Actinopolymorpha singaporensis: one gene and its partner. Each later gene encodes a partner of the first gene's protein in a complex. Links are inferred from orthologs where the notes say so. Each region holds a gene or a part of one and is shown on either strand. Other genes may lie near its edges.

What was found.
Region 2: the proteins of secA (region 1) and secY are in contact, whole or in part, in a crystal structure (PDB 3DIN), measured with the Thermotoga maritima proteins. The link is inferred for Actinopolymorpha singaporensis from one-to-one orthologs. Residues at the interface, in WP_004082002.1 of Thermotoga maritima: Glu261, Ala262, Arg263, Lys300, Ala301, Arg302, Thr303, Ile304, Ile305, Leu323, Tyr324, Asp325, Pro326, Val329, Ser330, Tyr333, Ile336, Lys340, Phe345, Val349, Glu363, Phe364, Tyr374, Ser375, Gly376, Gly377, Glu393, Ile395, Thr482, Ser483; in WP_004081795.1 of Thermotoga maritima: Glu108, Gly109, Glu110, Glu111, Ala236, Glu237, Arg238, Arg239, Ile240, Thr241, Ile242, Gln243, Tyr244, Ala245, Arg246, Arg247, Val248, Thr249, Gly250, Arg251, Arg252, Val253, Tyr254, Gly256, Ala257, Ser258, Thr259, Tyr260, Leu261, Pro262.

What each region holds. Positions count from the first base shown.
Region 1 is NZ_LT629732.1:3,213,704-3,218,664, forward strand. Bases 1-3,340 are described here. They hold secA (preprotein translocase subunit SecA), read left to right. Parts: upstream 1-311; coding sequence 312-3,140; downstream 3,141-3,340. Other genes in these bases: BLU27_RS14615 (GNAT family N-acetyltransferase), read right to left, coding at 1-81. In the rest of the region: BLU27_RS14625 (Rv3235 family protein), read right to left, coding at 3,397-4,005; BLU27_RS14630 (LysM peptidoglycan-binding domain-containing protein), read right to left, coding at 4,054-4,869. UniProt on the Escherichia coli protein: Required for protein export, interacts with the SecYEG preprotein conducting channel.
Region 2 is NZ_LT629732.1:2,973,219-2,977,834, forward strand. Bases 593-3,587 are described here. They hold secY (preprotein translocase subunit SecY), read left to right. Parts: upstream 593-1,438; coding sequence 1,439-2,737; downstream 2,738-3,587. Other genes in these bases: rpmD (50S ribosomal protein L30), read left to right, coding at 593-739; rplO (50S ribosomal protein L15), read left to right, coding at 742-1,233; BLU27_RS13575 (adenylate kinase), read left to right, coding at 2,734-3,300; map (type I methionyl aminopeptidase), read left to right, coding at 3,321-3,587. In the rest of the region: rpsE (30S ribosomal protein S5), read left to right, coding at 1-557; more of rpmD, read left to right, coding at 557-592; more of map, read left to right, coding at 3,588-4,154; BLU27_RS13585 (DUF1707 SHOCT-like domain-containing protein), read left to right, coding at 4,335-4,616. UniProt on the Escherichia coli protein: The central subunit of the protein translocation channel SecYEG. Consists of two halves formed by TMs 1-5 and 6-10.

The DNA of each region.
Region 1 (4,961 bases):
CTGGTCGAGGACGCCGGCGATGTCGTCGTCGCGGTGCGGACGGAGGACGACCGGGCCGGCGGGGAGACGCACGGGATCCATGGCTGACGATCCTGGTGTAAGAAGGCCTGGGCGGGCAAAGTGGGGTAAGTCGGGGAAATGCCGTGTGGCGCGATCGCGGGCGGGTGCGGCGCGGCGGTGGCCGTCGCCTACCGTGGCCGTGAGCGTCGCCTACGATGGCCGAAGGCGCGTCGCGGGTGTTGGATGCACACTTGTGACACAACCTCTGACGGAATGTAGTCGACACCGCAACGACGAGGAGTCAAGAGTCCGTGCCTGCCCTGCTCGACAAGATCCTGCGCGCCGGTGAGGGGAAGACCCTCCGGAAGCTGCAGTCGATCGCAAAACAGGTCAACTCCATCGAAGCGGACTTCCACTCGATGACGGACGCCGAGCTGCGCGGCATGACCGACGAGTTCCGCAGCCGGCTCGCGGACGGCGAAACGCTCGACGACATCCTGCCGGAGGCGTTCGCCGCCGTACGCGAGGCCGCGCAGCGCACCATCAAGCAACGTCACTTCGACGTGCAGATCATGGGTGGCGCGGCGCTGCACCTGGGCAACATCGCCGAGATGAAGACCGGCGAGGGCAAGACGCTGGTCTCCACGCTGGCCGCCTACCTCAACGCGCTGCCCGGCAAGGGCGTGCACATCATCACCGTCAACGACTACCTCGCCCAGTACCAGGGCGAGATGATGGGCCGTATCCACCACTTCCTCGGACTGTCCGTGGGCGTGATCCTGACGCACATGACCCCGGCCGAGCGCCGCGAGGCCTACGCCTGCGACATCACCTACGGCACCAACAACGAGTTCGGGTTCGACTACCTGCGCGACAACATGGCCTGGAGCCTGGACGAGTGCGTCCAGCGCGGCCACCACTTCGCGATCGTGGACGAGGTCGACTCCATCCTCATCGACGAGGCTCGCACGCCGCTGATCATCTCCGGCCCGGCCGAGCAGAGCTCGAAGTGGTACGAGGAGTTCGCCCGGCTGGTCAACCGGATGCGGGTCGACGTCGACTACGAGGTCGACATCAAGAAGCGCACGGTCGGCGTGCTGGAGCCCGGCATCGACAAGGTCGAGGACTACCTCGGCATCGACAACCTCTACGAGGCGGCCAACACCCCGCTGGTGCAGTTCCTCAACAACGCGATCCGTGCGAAGGAACTCTTCACCCGGGACAAGGACTACGTCGTCGTCGACGGCGAGGTGCTGATCGTCGACGAGCACACCGGCCGTATGCTGCACGGCCGCCGATACAACGAGGGCCTGCACCAGGCGATCGAGGCCAAGGAGGGCGCGCCGATCAAGGATGAGAACCAAACTCTCGCCACGATCACGCTGCAGAACTTCTTCCGCCTCTACGACAAGCTCTCCGGCATGACGGGTACCGCCATGACGGAGGCGTCGGAGTTCAACAAGATCTACAACCTGGGCGTCGTGCCCATCCCGACCAACAAGCCGATGATCCGGGCCGACCAGGGCGACCTCGTCTACCGCACACAGGAGGCGAAGTTCACCGCGGTCGTGGACGACATCACCGAACGCCACGCCAAGGGGCAGCCGGTCCTCGTCGGCACCACCAGCGTCGAGCAGTCGGAGCTGTTGTCGTCGCTGCTGAAGCGGCGGGGCGTCCCGCACGAGGTGCTGAACGCGAAGCACCACGCCCGGGAGGCGGCGATCGTGGCCCAGGCGGGGCGCAAGGGCGCGGTCACCGTCGCCACCAACATGGCCGGCCGCGGCACCGACATCATGCTCGGCGGCAACGCGGAGTTCCTGGCCGACGCCGAGTTGCGCGACCTCGACATCGACCCGGTGGAGCACGCCGAGCAGTACGAGAAGGCGTGGGGCCCGACCCTGGAGCGGCACCGCAAGCTGGTGCAGGCCGAGCACGACGAGGTGACCAAGGTCGGCGGACTGTACGTCCTCGGCACCGAGCGGCACGAGTCCCGCCGTATCGACAACCAGCTGCGCGGCCGGTCCGGCCGTCAGGGCGACCCGGGGGAGAGCCGCTTCTACCTCTCGCTCGAGGACGAGCTGATGCGGCGGTTCAAGTCGGACTGGGTCGACTGGGTTCTCACCAGCCTGAAGATCCCCGACGACATGCCGATCGAGAACAAGCGGGTCACCGGCGCGATCGCCTCCGCCCAGGCGCAGGTCGAGTCGATGAACTTCGAGATCCGCAAGGACGTCCTGAAGTACGACGACGTGCTCAACCGCCAGCGGCACGTGATCTATGACGAGCGCCGGCGGGTGCTCGAGGGCGAGGACGTCCACGACCAGGTGGGCCCGATGCTCGACGACACGGTCGAGTCCTACGTCACCGGCGCCACCGAGGGGTACGCCGAGGACTGGGACCTCGACCAGCTGTGGACCGACCTGAAGCAGATCTACCCGGTCGGGGTCAGCGTGGCCGACATCGAGGAGGACTGCGGCGGTCGCGGTGGAGTCACCCGCGAGTTCCTGATCGAGCGGCTGCGCGAGGACATCCACGAGGCCTACGCCCGCCGGGAGAGCGAGCTCGGCGCCGAGGTGCTGCGCGAGCTCGAACGCCGGGTCATCCTCTCGGTCCTGGACCGCAAGTGGCGTGAGCACCTCTACGAGATGGACTACCTCCGCGAGGGCATCGGGCTGCGGGCGATGGCCCAGCGCGACCCGCTGGTGGAGTACCAACGCGAGGGCTACGACCTTTTCATGGCCATGATGGACGCCATCAAGGAGGAGTCCGTCGGCTACCTGTTCAACCTCGAGGTGCAGGTCGCCGAGCCCACCGCCCCCACTGCCGAGGAAGCCGCCACGGAGGAGGCGGCGGCCGCGGAGGTCGAGGAGCACCCGCACGTGGTGGCCCGCGGCCTGTCCGCACCGCAGCGGCCGACCCGGCTCAACTACACCGCACCGACGGTGGACGGCGAGGGCGGCGTGGAGTTGCGCAGCGAGTCGGGCGGGAAGGTTGCCGGCAACGGCGCGGCCGGCAACGGCTCCGGCGCCGACCTCAACTACGCGGGTACGCCGCGCAACGCGATGTGCCCCTGCGGGTCCGGCCGAAAGTACAAGCGCTGCCACGGCGACCCGAAGGCCCGCGCCCGGATGAACGGCTGAGCTGAACGGCTGAGCTGAACGGCTGAGCTGATCTGCTGAGCTGACCCTGACCCGCAGGTCCGCGCGCTGACCGACGCCGCGTACCCACGCACTCCCGTCCGGAGTGCGGGTACGCGGCGTTTGGCGGTCGAGTGGCTGAGACGACCCGGTGCGCGGACCCGGCCCTGTGCGGACGTGGAACCGCCGGCCCCGATGCCTTTGGTTGGTTCCCCCGCGCATCGGAGCCGGCGGGCTCATGGGGTGGTGCTCCGGTGGGTCAGCCCAGCTGGAGTGCGGTGCACCGCCAGCGCCCGTCGAGCCCCTCCAGCCGAACGGCCACCGCACGCGACCGTCCGCCGTGGTTGACGTGCACCGCCACCTCGGCGACTCCGTCCCGGGGTTCGCAGACGTGCACCGAACGGACCATCGCCCGGCCGCGGTCGCCGCGTTGGGCCGAACCGGACGGCCCCAGCGCCCGCACGCGGTTGAGGACGTCGTTGTAGACCCGGTGGTCGGTCCACCGCAGCAGCTGGGCGGCCGGCCGGTCACCGGCCAGAACCTCCACCAGCGCCTGGACGAACCGTCCCGACCACGATCGGGGATCGGGCAGCGCCACCCGCGGGGTCTGCTGGGGAGCGAAGAACGGGTCGTCGCGGTCGCGGAGGGCGTTGCGGCCTCCGACGACACTGAGGTGACGCGTCGCGGCAGCCGCCCGGTCGGCGACGGCCAGGTCCAGCGCGAGGGCCCCACGGGTCAGCGTCCGGCCGCCCCGGTCGGCTGGGCGCTCGTCGTCGTAGGCGGGCTCGGTGGAGGGAGTCGGTATCCGGCGGGGCAACGGCCGGATGGTCTCCCTCGCGACCGGCAGCGGCTGCTGGGTTGCGATCATCGTGGGTCCCCCGATCGATGTGAGCGGTGTGGTGGTCGTCGGCCGCGGTCAGGACTGAGGTGGGGTGAGGATCTGACCGGGCTGGATCAGGTCGGGGTTGTCCCCGATGACCTGCCGGTTGGCGTCGTACCACCGGTGCCACTCGCGGTTGATCTCTGCGTTGCTGGCGTTTTCGGGCAGGTGCTGCTTGGCGATGTTCCAGAGGTTGTCCCCGCGCTTGACGACGATCTGCTGCTGGGAGTCGGCGCCGCGCACCGGTGCCCGGGTGATCGGGTCGGCGCTCGCCGGCCGGTCCGGATTGGGCAGGCCGGCCCGGTCGAAACCGATCCGGCCGGAGGTGGGCCGGTCGGGCATGGGGAGCTGGGAGTCGCGGATGTCCGTGCCGCCGGGGCGGTCGAGGTCGGGCAACTGGATGCCGCCGGGAAGCTGGCTGTCGATGGTGCCGGGGCGGTCGAGACCGGGCAGCATCTGCGCGGCCGCGGCGGCCTGGGTGGGCTGGTCGACCGTGGCGGCGTTGGCGGGCAGCGACCCGAGCACGGGCCCGGCGGCCACGGACAGGCCGAGCGCGACCCGGGCCGCCCGCCGGTAGAAGGCCGGAGTGACGCGTTCGGCCAGTGAGCCGCAGGCGGCGCCGATGGCTCCGGGCAGTGCGGACAGCGCCATCAGCACGGTGCCGAGTGCCAGCCAGGCGAAGCAGGCCCAGGCGAGCACCGCCACGACGAAGACCAGGAGCGCGTCGAAGGTCAGGGCACCGTCTCGCACCGCCGTCAGACTGCCGGCGGTGAGCCAGCGAAGGGCCCAGGCGCCGGCGAGGAAGGCGAGCAGCACGCCGATGGGCGAGACGACCCGGCGGACGATCCGCATGACTTGGCCTCCGAAGCATTCGTTTGCTTGCGTTTGCCTTCATACTCTGCCGTTCGCTGAGCTGTCAACACACTTGCCGGCGACGGAGTGGC
Region 2 (4,616 bases), 240 kb from region 1 along the record:
GGGACCGCCGGGACGAACGTCGGGGCGGTTCGGCGGCGGAGAAGACCGCCTACATCGAGCGCGTCGTCTCGATCAACCGCGTCGCCAAGGTCGTGAAGGGTGGCCGGCGCTTCAGCTTCACCGCGCTGGTCGTCGTCGGCGACGGTGACGGCACGGTGGGCGTTGGCTACGGCAAGGCGAAGGAAGTGCCCTCCGCGATCGCCAAGGGCGTAGAGGAGGCCAAGAAGCACTTCTTCAAGGTCCCCCGTATCCAGGGCACCATCCCGCACCCCGTGCAGGGCGAGAAGGCGGCCGGTGTCGTCCTCCTCCGCCCGGCTTCGCCCGGTACCGGTGTGATCGCCGGTGGACCGGTGCGTGCCGTGCTGGAGTGCGCGGGCATCCACGACATCCTGTCCAAGTCCCTCGGCTCCTCCAACGCGATCAACATCGTCCACGCGACGGTGGAGGCGCTGCGGCTGCTCGAGGCGCCGGAGAAGGTCGCGGCGCGCCGCGGCCTGCCGGTCGAGGACGTCGCTCCGGCCGCGTTGCTGCGGGCCCGGGCGGAGGTGAGCGCGTGATGGCGCAGCTCAAGGTCCGCCAGGTCCGATCGACGATCGGCCGCAAGCAGAATCAGCGGGACACCCTCCGGTCGCTCGGGCTCAAGCGCCTGAACGACGTGGTGGTCAAGGAGGACCGTCCCGAGATCCGGGGCATGATCGCGACGGTTTCCCACCTCGTCGCGGTCGAGGAGGTCGACTGACGATGGCTAGCCAGGCCAGGAACAACACCGCGGAGCGGGAGGGCGCGGGCGGCACTCCGCTGCGCGTCCACCACCTGCGGCCGGCGCCGGGCGCCAAGACCGCCCGCACCCGCGTGGGTCGCGGTGAGGGAAGCAAGGGCAAGACGGCCGGGCGCGGCACCAAGGGCAGCAAGGCCCGCGGCAGCGTCCCCGCGATGTTCGAGGGCGGTCAGATGCCCCTGCACATGCGGATGCCGAAGCTGAAGGGCTTCAAGAACCCCTTCCGCACCGAGTACCAAGTGGTCAACCTGGACAAGATCAGCGCGCTCTACCCCGACGGCGGCAACGTCACCGTCGAGGCGCTGATCGCCCACGGAGCGGTCCGGCCGGACCGCCCGGTCAAGGTCCTCGGTGACGGCGAGGCGTCGGCGGCGTTCGAGGTGACCGCGCACAAGTTCTCCCAGAGTGCGCGGGACAAGATCACCGCGGCGGGTGGAACGGTCACCGAGCTGTAGAAGTCGTCGCACGCGCGACAAAGTGGGGCGCCGCCGGCGGTAAGGTTCCATGGGACCCCGCCGGGGCGCCCCGCGCGGCGTCGTCGGCCCCAGCGGGCTGTATTGTCCGAGGGAACGTCAGGGCTCCGGGGCGGCGTCGCGTCGGTTCCCAGTGGTGTCCACCGATCACGAGGATCCGCCGCCAGGCGGTACGCAGGAGGACTGGGTGCTCACCGCGTTCGTCAACGCGTTCAAGACGCCGGACCTGCGCAAGAAGCTGCTTTTCACGCTCTTCATCATCGCGTTGTTCCGGGTCGGTTCGGTGCTACCCACGCCAGGGGTGGACGCCGCGGCCGTACGCCGTTGCCTGAATCCCGCACTTTCGGGTGGCGGCAACAACATCTACGGGATGCTCAACCTCTTCTCCGGCGGCGCGCTGCTGCAGCTGTCGGTCTTCGCGCTCACGATCATGCCGTACATCACGGCGAGCATCATCATCCAGCTGCTCACGGTCGTGATCCCGCGCCTGGAGACCCTCAAGAAGGAGGGGCACTCCGGCACACAGAAGATCACGCAGTACACCCGGTATCTCACCATCGGCCTGGCCATCCTGCAGTCGACCACCATCGTGGCGCTGGCGCGGTCGGGCCGGATGTTCCAGGGCTGCAACGAGACGATCATCCCGAACGACAGCATCCTCACCCTGGTGACGATGGTGCTGACGATGACCGCCGGCACCGGCGTGATCATGTGGTTCGGCGAGCTGATCACCGACCGCGGCGTCGGTAACGGGATGTCGGTGCTGATCTTCGTGTCGATCGCCGCGGGCTTCCCGACCGCGCTGTGGGGCATCCGCCAGCAGAAGGGCTGGGTCACCTTCCTCGCGGTGATCGCGATCGGCCTCGTCATCATGGGGGCGGTCATCTACGTCGAGCAGGCCCAGCGCCGGATTCCGGTGCAGTACGCCAAGCGGATGCTCGGCCGGCGTGCCTACGGCGGCAGTTCGACGTACATCCCGCTCAAGGTCAACCAGGCCGGCGTGATCCCGGTGATCTTCGCCTCCAGCCTGCTCTACGTGCCGGTGCTCGCCGCACAGTTCAATCCGAACGCCCCGTGGGCGCAGTGGATCACCACCAACATCTCCCGGGGCGACCATCCGGTCTACATGCTCGGCTTCTTCTTGTTGATCGTCGCGTTCACGTACTTCTACGTGGGCATCACGTTCAACCCGACGGAAGTCGCCGACAACATGAAGAAGCACGGTGGCTTCATCCCGGGCATCCGCGCCGGCAAGCCCACCGAGGACTACCTGCAGTACGTGCTCTCGCGCATCACCGCACCGGGCTCCCTCTACCTGGGCGTGCTCGCACTGATCCCGCTGATCGCGTTCGCGCTCATCGGGGCCAACCAGAACTTCCCGTTCGGCGGCACGTCCATCCTGATCGTGGTCGGGGTGGGTCTCGACACGGTGAAGCAGATCGAGAGCCAGCTCCAGCAGCGGCACTACGAAGGGTTCCTGCGTTGACGCGCCTGCTCATCATGGGTCCACCCGGAGCGGGCAAGGGCACCCAGGCCAAGAAGATCGCCGAACGACTGAGCATCCCGGCCATCTCGACCGGCGACATCCTCCGGCAGAACGTCGAGGACCGCACGCTCCTCGGCCGGGAGGCGGCTCGCTACCTCGACGCCGGTGAGCTCGTCCCCGACGAGATCATCAACGGCATGGTGCGGGCCCGGCTGGACGAACCGGACACCGACCACGGCTTCCTGCTCGACGGCTACCCGCGCACCCTCGCCCAGGTGGGGACGCTGGACGACATCCTCGCCGACGAGGGCGTGTCCCTGGAGCGCGTGCTGGTGCTCACCGTCGACCCCGACGAGCTGGTCAAGCGGGTGCTCAACCGCGCCCAGGAGAGCGGCCGCAGCGACGACACCGAGGACGTCATCCGGCGCCGGCTGGAGGTCTACTCCGAGCAGACCGAGCCGCTGCTCGACGTGTACGACGGCCGCGGGCTCCTGGTGCCGGTGAACGGCATGGGCGAGGTCAACGAGGTGACCGAACGGGTGCTGTCCGCGCTCGCGAAGTAGGCGGGGCGACAGGAGGCACCGTGTTCTCAGACCGCAGACTGCACCTGAAGAAGCCGGCCGAGATCTCGCTCATGCGGGCCGCCGGGCTGGTGGTCGGGCAGACCCTGGAGGCGTTGCGCGCGGCGGTGGCGCCGGGTGTCACCACCGCCGACCTGGACGCACTGGCCGAGGAGCGGATCCGGGCCAGCGGGGCGGTCCCGTCGTTCCTCGGCTACCACGGCTACCCGGCCTCGATCTGCACCTCGGTCAACGACGAGGTGGTGCACGGGATCCCGGGCGGCCGGACCCTGCGTGAGGGTGACCTCATCTCCATCGACTGCGGCGCGATCGTGGACGGCTGGCACGGCGACGCGGCGATCACCGTCCCCGTGGGAGAGGTCGAGCCGCGGCTGCTCGAACTCGCCCGGGTCTGCGAGGAGGCGCTGTGGCGGGGGCTGGCCGCGGTGCGCACCGGTGGCCGGCTCAGCGACGTCTCCGCCGCGGTGGAGGCTCACGTACGCGGCCAGGGCGACTACGGCATCGTCGAGGACTACGTGGGCCACGGGATCGGCACCCAGATGCACATGCCGCCCAACGTCCCCAACCTCGGCAAGCCCGGCAAGGGCCCGCGGCTGCAGCCGGGGTTGACGATCGCGGTGGAGCCGATGATCACCCTGGGCTCCCAGGACACCGACGTCCTCGAGGACGACTGGACGGTGGTCACCCGCGACGGCGGCACGGCGGCGCACGTGGAGCACACGGTGGCGCTGACCGAGTCCGGGCCGTGGGTGCTCACCGCGCTGGACGGGGGAGCGGCGAAGTTCGCCGAACTCGGCATCTCCGTCGGCGGGCAGGGCCACCAGCCCGTCGGGTAGGGCGCACAGACAGGACGCGGGGACGTACCTGCTCCCTGGGTACGCGACACCACCCCGTTTGGGTACTACCGCCGACCCCGGGTAGGGCGGACCCCACCCCTGTCCAGGAGGTTTCCTCCCGCTTCCCCTCGGGGGTCATCCCGGATGCGGTTCCGGGTGCGGCCGGGGCACACTGTCCACGTGCCATATGGACCGGACATGCGCGCCTCCGACGGCGATCGGGAGAAGATCGCCTCCCGGCTTCGTGACGCGCACGCGGAGGGACGGCTGTCCCTCGGGGAGTTCCAGGATCGCCTGGACGCGCTCTACTCCGCGCAGACCTACGGCGAGCTCGAGCCGCTGGTACGCGATCTGCCGGTGAGCCGCACGCCGCACACGCAGGCGGTCGTCCCGGACCGTCCCGCGCCCGCCCACCCCACCCGCCCCGCCCGCCGGGACAAGGCACTCGCGGTCATGTGGACC